DNA from 2 places in the Paenarthrobacter sp. AT5 genome. Region 1 is predicted to be linked to the other one. Evidence: riboswitches for the same ligand, from Rfam matches in the RefSeq annotation. Region 1 holds a riboswitch; the other holds the start of a gene.
The links. Region 1 has a riboswitch for thiamine pyrophosphate ahead of thiC (phosphomethylpyrimidine synthase ThiC). Riboswitches for the same ligand answer to the same signal wherever they lie in the genome.
Positions count from the first base shown of each region.

Region 2: linked by a shared signal. The riboswitch ahead of thiD (bifunctional hydroxymethylpyrimidine kinase/phosphomethylpyrimidine kinase) and the one ahead of thiC (phosphomethylpyrimidine synthase ThiC) in region 1 are both predicted to bind thiamine pyrophosphate.

Region 1 is NZ_CP136441.1:2,897,895-2,902,322, forward strand. It holds gene RI444_RS13360 (VOC family protein) at 1-380, opposite strand, end outside; gene RI444_RS13365 (amidohydrolase family protein) at 458-1,540, opposite strand; TPP riboswitch at 1,625-1,733, shown strand; gene thiC (phosphomethylpyrimidine synthase ThiC) at 1,728-3,560, shown strand; gene RI444_RS13375 (alpha/beta fold hydrolase) at 3,547-4,269, opposite strand; gene ffh (signal recognition particle protein) at 4,358-4,428, opposite strand, start outside.
Region 2 is NZ_CP136441.1:2,781,249-2,785,676, forward strand. It holds gene rpmA (50S ribosomal protein L27) at 74-337, opposite strand; gene rplU (50S ribosomal protein L21) at 396-704, opposite strand; gene thiD (bifunctional hydroxymethylpyrimidine kinase/phosphomethylpyrimidine kinase) at 1,048-2,568, opposite strand; TPP riboswitch at 2,559-2,657, opposite strand; gene RI444_RS12805 (ribonuclease E/G) at 2,809-4,428, opposite strand, start outside.

The DNA of each region.
Region 1 (4,428 bases):
ATGCCGTTACCTTCGGGGTCGGTGAAGTAGAAGGCTTCGCTCACCAAGTGGTCAGCGCTGCCAACGAACGCGCGGGGTTCGTACTGCCCGGCCGTGGCAATGGTGGCGGCGAGGGACGCTTGGTCCTCGAACAGGACTGCGGTGTGGAACAGCCCCGCTTCCCCGCGCCCGGGCAGCTGCAAGCCCGCTGCGGGAGCCAGATGGACCACCGGCTTCCCCAGGCGGCCCAGGTACAGGCCGCCGTCCTGCTCCGCTATGACCTGCAGGCCGAGGGCGCGCTGGTAATAGTCGCTCATCACCTTCATGTCGCCGACCCTGAGCATGACAGTGCCCATGGTGAGTTCGGCTGGCAGGAGGTCCTGGCTGGATGGCGTGGTCATGTGATGCTCCCGGTAGTTCGGCGGCCGCCTTTCGGCACGTTCTACCTTACTAAATTACTTGAAGCTTCAATTTATTCCTAACGAACGATGGTGCCCCGCAGAACCACGTGGCTAAGTTCACGCACGGTAGCCAGGGCGCGGCGGGGATCCTCCCTGCAAAGCACGACGTCGGCACTCGCCCCTTCGCTGACGCCCTCGGCTCCCAGCCACCTCCGGGCGCCCCACGCAGCAGCCTCGAGGACCGCTGAAGGCGGCAGGCCGGCGTCGTGCAGTTCCTGCATCTCGTCGGCTATGCGGCCATGCTTGATAACGCTCCCGGCATCAGTGCCGGCATAGATGGAAACACCGGCTTCATAGGCCTCGAGGACCCGTTCGCGCCGGCGCCCCCACAATGCGGTCATGTGCTGCGCGTAGTCGGGGAACTTGGGCCCGGCCTGGGCCGCGATATCGGGGAACGTGGCAATGTTGACCAGGGTGGGAACGATCGGGACACCCTGTTCCACAAGCCGCGGGATGTGCCGCGGCAGGAGCCCGGTGGCATGTTCGATGCAGTCGATGCCGGCATCGAGCATGTCATCCAAGGTTTCTTCCGCGAAGCAATGCGCGGTTACCCGTGCGCCCTCGTCGTGGGCTGCAGCGATGGCGTCCTTTACCACCGCCGCCGGAAAAGAAGGCGCCAGGTCTCCCACGCCGCGGTCGATCCAGTCGCCAACCAGCTTGACCCAACCGTCGCCGTCGCGCGCTTCCTTTCGAACGGTCTCCACCAGCTGCTCCGGCTCCACCTCGTGTCCGAGGCCGCGCAGGTAGCGCCGGCTCCTCGCAATGTGCCGTCCCGCCCGGATCAGCCTTGGCAGGTCCGTACGCTGCTGGACCCACCTCGTATTGGCCGGGGAGCCGGCATCACGGACCAGCAGCGTCCCGGCGGACAAATCGGTACGGGCCTGCTCCAGGGTGGTGGCCTCATCCACTGCCCCGCCGGCTCCCAGGCCAATGTGGCAGTGGGCATCAACGAATCCGGGCAGGACCCAGCCCTCCAGCACGGTATCCGGGGCAGCTTCCGGACGGCTGAAGGTCAGGCGGCCGTCCACGGACCACAGGCCCCGGCGTTCCTCATGCGCGGAAACCAGCACCGGACCGCTGAATTCAATGATGTTCGGCATGGCAGAAGCTTAGTGCCGGCGGCCACAGTCCGGATCCGGACCGCATATGACTGGGAGCACCCGCCGCAGCTGTGGTAGCTTCGTCCCTGACCACACGGGAGCCCCTGCAGGGGCTGAGAAAAGGACTGAAGCAGTCTGCGACCGTTGAACCTGTCCGGGTAATGCCGGCGAAGGAAGTGAGTAATCCTTGAGCACCACAGAAACACAGCACAGCCCTGCCCAAAACCTGACAGCTCCCGGCGGGGACGCCGTCACGCAGTCGCTGAAATCCCACTCGCTTGCCTGGGTGGAGGACCCTGGCCACGGCATCCGCGTCCCGGTGACCGAGATTGCCTTGGAGCCCTCCCCCAACGGGAAGGCCAACGATCCGCTGAGGGTGTACCGCACGGCAGGGCCGGGCAGCGATCCCGTCGTCGGGCTTGAACCCTTCAGGGCCGCATGGATCCAGGCGCGCGGCGATACGGAAAGCTACACGGGCCGGGAACGCAACCTGCTCGACGACGGCAAGTCAGCCGTGCGCCGCGGTGCGGCTTCAGCGGAATGGAAGGGAGCGCAGCCCGTGCCCCGCCGCGCCGTCGACGGCAAAAGGGTCACCCAGATGCACTATGCCCGGCAGGGCATGGTCACCCCGGAAATGCGCTTCGTGGCCTTGCGGGAGAACTGCGACGTTGAACTGGTCCGCAGCGAGGTGGCCGCCGGCCGCGCCATCATCCCCAGCAACATCAACCACCCCGAGTCCGAGCCCATGATCATCGGCAAGGCATTCCTGGTGAAGATCAACGCCAACATCGGCAACTCAGCCGTGACGAGCTCGATCGCCGAGGAAGTGGACAAGCTGCAGTGGGCCACCCAGTGGGGAGCGGACACCGTCATGGACCTCTCCACGGGAGATGACATCCACACCACCCGTGAATGGATCATCCGGAACTCCCCCGTTCCCATCGGCACCGTCCCCATCTACCAGGCCCTGGAGAAGGTCAACGGCGAGGCGAACAAGCTCACGTGGGAAATATTCCGGGACACCGTGATCGAACAATGCGAACAGGGTGTGGACTATATGACCATCCACGCCGGCGTCCTGCTCCGGTACGTGCCGCTGACAGCCAACCGGGTGACCGGAATTGTTTCCCGCGGCGGCTCCATCATGGCCGGCTGGTGCCTTGCCCACCACCAGGAAAACTTCCTCTACACGCATTTCGACGAACTGTGCGAAATCTTCGCCAAGTACGACGTTGCCTTCTCGCTCGGAGATGGACTGCGGCCCGGCGCCACCGCAGACGCCAATGATGCCGCACAGTTCGCGGAACTGGATACCCTGGCGGAGCTGACGGAGCGGGCCTGGAAGTACGACGTCCAGGTCATGGTCGAAGGCCCGGGCCACATTCCGTTCCACTTGGTGCGTGAAAACGTGGAACGGCAACAGCGGTTGTGCAAGGGCGCGCCGTTCTACACCCTGGGCCCGTTGGTCACTGACGTCGCGCCAGGCTACGACCACATCACCTCGGCCATCGGTGCCACGGAAATCGCCCGGTACGGCACAGCGATGCTTTGCTACGTGACCCCTAAGGAACATCTGGGGCTGCCGAACAAGGACGACGTCAAAACCGGAGTCATCACATACAAGATTGCAGCCCACGCCGCAGACCTGGCCAAGGGCCACCCCGGCGCGCACGAACGCGACGACGCGCTGTCCAAAGCGCGGTTCGAGTTCAGGTGGAGGGACCAGTTCGCACTCTCACTGGACCCGGTGACCGCGGAGTCCTTCCACGATGAGACGCTTCCCGCTGAACCCGCCAAGACCGCGCACTTCTGTTCCATGTGCGGGCCGAAATTCTGCTCCATGCGCATCAGCCAGGACATCCGGGATGAATACGGTTCCGCCGAGGCCCAGGCGGCCATAGCGGAGATGTACAGCGGCATGCGCGAAAAGAGCGAGGAGTTCCTCGCGACCGGAGGCAAGGTCTACCTGCCCGAACTCCAGCTGCCGGCCCGCGGTGACCAGCGGCTCACGACGCCCTGACCGACAAACCCCGTCCGACGTCGGCAATGAAGGACCGGATGAACCGGTCGCCGTCGGCGGAGTCCTGGGGACGGTGCCCTCCAGCAGCTACGCGGTGGAGGGCGCCGGTATCCCTCAAATACCCGGCAATTTCCTCGTACAACGGCTCCCAGCCGCCGGTCAGCACCAGCGTGGGAACACCGGGCACAATGTGCAGGGGCGCTTCCCACGGCGGGGCCTGCAACCTCAAACGCCGGGCTGAGCGCCGCGCTTCCGGTGTCTGCAGGCCGCCCGCCTCAGCAGCGTAGGCCCGCCGGAAATACTCACGCTCATAGTCGGCGTCGCCGAGTTGGCTACGGACATCGAACAAGGGCTGCATCAGGGCGCGGTGCGACGCCGTAGCGGGAAGTTCGGCCGTCAAGGACAAGCACGCCGGTTCCACCAAGGACAACGAAAACACCAGGTCCGGGCGCTCCACCGCGGCGAGCATGGCGGAAATGGCACCCTGTTCGTGGGCAACCACGTGTCCCCCGCCCGAGTCGGCCAGCGCGTCAACAAGGATGGCCACATCCGCGGAAATGTCCGACTCAAGGGGCTCGGCCACGGGATCGAAACCGTGCCGCCTCAGGAAAAGGCAGTCATACCGCAGGGCAAGGCCATGCTGTTTTGGCCAGGCCGCAGCGCCGAAACTGCCCAGGCCGTGGACAAAAACTACGCGCTGTTTGTGCATTGGACCAGCCTATGCGAGGGCTGCGACATCACGGGAGGACGACGGGGCATACCGGGCTGACCGGAGGCCGGTCAGCCTTGCCTGCGCTTTATTTACCCAGGAACTTGTCGAAGCCCTTGGGCAGGTTCAACGAGGACGGATCGAAGTCAGCGGCGCCCT
Region 2 (4,428 bases), 120 kb from region 1:
GAACGATTGTAATGCGGTTAAAAGAACAGTGGAGCGGACCTGTTGGCCCGCTCCACCGGTTCAGAAAGTGTTGTTACTCTGCGGCAGCAGCAGCAACGATGTTCACCACGCGACGGCCACGGCGAGTACCGAACTCAACCGCACCGGCTTCGAGGGCGAACAGGGTGTCGTCGCCACCGCGACCGACGCCTGCACCGGGGTGGAAGTGGGTGCCACGCTGGCGAACGATGATTTCGCCTGCGGAAACTACCTGGCCACCGAAACGCTTGACGCCGAGGCGCTGTGCGTTGGAGTCACGACCGTTGCGAGTGGAGCTCGCGCCTTTTTTGTGTGCCATGTGAAATGCCTGCCTCTAAATTTCTGGGGAAACTGAAATCTGAACTACGTAACGGACGTTACGCGATGCTCGTGATCTTGATCTTGGTCAGTTCCTGACGGTGACCCTGGCGCTTCTTGTAGCCGGTCTTGTTCTTGAACTTCTGGATGACAATCTTGGGACCGCGGAGGTCTTCCAGGATCTCAGCCGTGACCTTCACCTTGGCCAGGTCCGCAGCAGCGGAGGTGACCTTGTCGCCGTCAACCAGGAGCAAGGCGGGCAGCTCAAGCGTGCTGCCGGCTCCACCGGGGACGCGGTTCAGAGTTACGTAGTCTCCAACGGAAACCTTTTCTTGGCGGCCGCCTGCGCGGACAATCGCGTACACCACTTGGGTACTCACTTCTCTCGACGTTTCTTACTAAATTTGCGTGCGGAACCCCGAACCGGAATCAGGCCTGGTTCACGCTGTGCCTCAACGCCGTGGACTTCAGATCGAAGCCCGCGAGTCATCCCATGAACAATTCCAAGGGGCATAACCCAAGTGTTGGCGTAAGCACCGAAGATCAAGATTACGCTAGTTTGACCTTCAGCTGCAAATGAGGCCGGGTCCGGAAGCCACCACGTGACGCTTGTCACCAGTAGGAACGGACGTTCCCGGCACCGTGCCCATACAGCTTACAGCCTCTACGTGGCCTTGCCGTTGATTTCCCGTCCGACGCGCGGCGTCCGTGTTACGAATGCAGTCTTGGGGCATCAAAGAACGCGGTCTCGTAGCGGCAGGACTGGACGAAGGCTTCCTTCATGGCAGCCCGCTCACGGCCGGATGCCGCAGCTGCTGCGGCATCCGTGAGAGCAATCGCCTTCCGCGTCGCCTCCGCAAAATCCTCGTCCGCATAGGTCCTCAGCCAATCCGCGTAGGGATGGTTCTCCGGGGAACCGGCCTGGACGAAGTCGGCGTGCAGTTGCTGCCCCACTTCCGCATACAGCCAGTAGCAGGGCAGGACCGCAGCAAGCAGGACGCCGTAGCTTCCCGAAGCAGATGACGCCATCAGATGGTCCACGTAGGCCTTGGTGACTGGGCCGCTCTGCGTCGTCGCTTCACGGCCGCTCAGCCAGTTCCGGTGCAATTCGGATTCCACGTCAAGGCACTGTTGGGAACCCCGGGCCCAGAACAGCTGCTCTTCTTCGGTCGGGGCGAGGGCACCTGCCCGGGCAAGCACCCTGGAATACCCGTTGAGGTAAAGGGCGTCCTGGGCCAGGTAGTAGCTGAACTCGGACTCCGGCAACTCCCCGGACCCCAAGTCCCGTATGAAGGCAAGCCCGTGGATGGCTTCCAGCTCCACGGCGGCTTCCTTCCACAGGAGGGTAGCGAAGGCCCCGGGCCGGGATGATTCCCGGAGATGGTGGAAATGGTGGATCGGACCGCTCCCCTGGCCCACTTCAAGATCGTCAGCCCTCATCAGAGCCTCGCGCAACCAGGGCTTGACTTCCCGCAGGGACGCCTCCCAATCTCCTGTTCTTGCCTGGACAGTGGCCAGGGCCGAGGACAACGAGCAGCCGGTGCCGTGGCTGTTCCGTGTCTGAACACGCGGTCCCCCGACTTCGATCACGTCCTGACGCAGCAAACCGCTGGTATTGATAAGCGCATCCGGACACTGCGCCCCCGGCAAGTGGCCTCCCTTGACCAGCACCGTATTGCCGCACTCCCCGGCCAACCGTTTGCCCTGGTCCAGCGCCGCGGGCCAGTCCTGCGCTTCGGGCTCCCCCAGCAGCATGGCCAGTTCCGGAAGGTTGGGTGTAATGAGGTCCGCCATGGGCAGAAGGTCACGCAAGGCTGCCTCGGCTGATTCCCGCAGCAGCCGGTCACCGCTGGTGGCCACCATCACCGGGTCCAGGACCACGACGGCGGGACGTACCTTGGCAAGCCAGGTCCGGACCTCGTTGATGACGGCGGCATCACCGAGCATCCCGATCTTCACGGCGTCGATAACGACGTCGCTGCTGACGGTTTCCAGCTGCCGGCGGAGGAATTCCACCGGCGGCACATGCACACCGCTGACGCCCCGCGTGTTCTGGGCCGTCAGCGCGGTGATGGCGGCCATACCGTAGCCGCCGTGCGCAGCAATGCTTTTAAGGTCCGCTTGGATCCCCGCCCCGCCGGAGGGGTCCGAACCTGCAATGCTCAACACCCTCGGATGTGTACGGATGACCGCTGGCAACGGATAAACAGCAGAAGACGACATTGAAGTCATGGAGACATCCCTTCGCCGGTGCTAACCGGACAGGTTCAACGGGTCTGGATCTCAGCCCGGCCCTATGCCCGGCACCCCGTGTCAGTGTCCTAGCCTAGCCCGGAAGCCCCTCACGCCGGGAACCCCGGCGGCTAACGGCCTGGATATGACCCCAGCGGGCGGATGATGACCCGTTGCACGACGAAGGCCGCACAGCATGCGCTGCGCGGCCTTCGTTCCACCTGTGTCTTCAGTGCCTGTTTACAGCTCCGACGCCGGAACACCCACCCCCAGGATGATCGGCTCCGATGCTGGAGTTGGCTTCTTTGCCGGCTCAGCCGGCGCCTTCGCTTCGTGCGAGGTCCCGCCACCTGTGGCGGCCCGAACGTCGTGGTGCTCAACGTTGGTCTCGTTGGCAGCACCCTGGGCCCTGCTGGCACTGCGGTTCCGCCTGCCGCGCCGGCCCCGGTCGCCGGACCGGGACTCCACGGGTTCAGTACCAGCGGACGTGGCTGGCAAGGCGTCGGCGCTCACGGGTGCGTCAGCAGATTCAACGTTCCCGGGCGCGTCCTTCTCAGACCCGGCAACCTCAGACCCGGGGACAACCTCAGGTGTGCCGCCCAAGTGCGAGAAGGCCTCAGCCAGCAGATCCAGGCTCATGGCGGGCTTCTTGATAGGTTCGTCGTGATGCTCCACGAAGGGCAGAGCCACTTCCTCTCCGCCGAAGCGCAGTACCGGAGCCGGACGGCCCTCCCTGGCCGCAGTTTCTGCCGGGGTGGTGCCCTGCGTCTGCCCGCCCTGCGCAGGGGCCTGGGCGGCATCCCCTTGGGCAGGAGCGGACTGCGCAGGAGCCTTCCGGGCAGGATCCGCTTGAGCGGGACCCGTCTGGCCTGCTTCCGCCTTGCCGGCGGCGCGGGCTGCTTCCTCGGCGCGGTGCACCTCGTCATCGTGCAGGTGTGCAGCGTGCGCAGCAGCGGCGATCGTCGCCAATGCGGCCCGGGTAGCCTCTGCCTTGGCTTTCTGGGCGGGATCCACAGATTCAGCCGGAGCGGGTGCCGTCGGGGCAGCGGCCGGCTGGACCGGCGTCGTAGCTTCCGGTGCCTGGTTGCCGCCCTTGCCGCGGCGGCGCTTACGCTCACTGCGCTGGGACGGCTGCTGGGCTTCGGTGTGGGACCGGTGCTGCTCGGCAGCCACCACGTTGGCGCGGCGGTGTTCCACGGGCTCGTCGTGCGTCACCACGCCGCGGCCGGCACAGTGCTCGCATTGCTCACCGAAGACCTCCAGCAAGCCTGTGCCCATGCGCTTGCGCGTCATCTGGACGAGGCCCAGGGACGTCACCTCCGCCACCTGGTGCTTGGTGCGGTCGCGGCCAAGGCACTCCACCAGCCGGCGCAGCACCAAGTCCCTGTTGGACTCCAGGACCATATCGATGAAGTCGATGACGATGATGCCGCCGATGTCACGGAGGCGGAGCTGGCGAACTACCTCTTCGGCCGCTTCCAGATTGTTCTTGGTGACGGTCTCTTCCAAGTTGCCGCCGCTGCCGGTGAACTTGCCGGTGTTGACGTCCACGACAGTCATGGCCTCGGTACGGTCGATCACCAAAGAGCCGCCGGACGGCAGGAAGACCTTGCGTTCCAGAGCCTTGTGGATTTGTTCGTCAATGCGCCAGGCAGCAAAGATGTCCTGGTCCTTGGTCCACTTTTCCAAGCGACCCACCAGGTCAGGTGCAACGTACGTAACGTAGGCCTCAATGGTGTCCCAGGCTTCGTCGCCGGAAACAATCAGCTTGGAGAAGTCTTCGTTGAAGACGTCCCGAACCACCTTGATGGTGAGGTCCGGTTCGCCGTACAGCAGCTCCGGTGCGAGCACCTTGGTTGA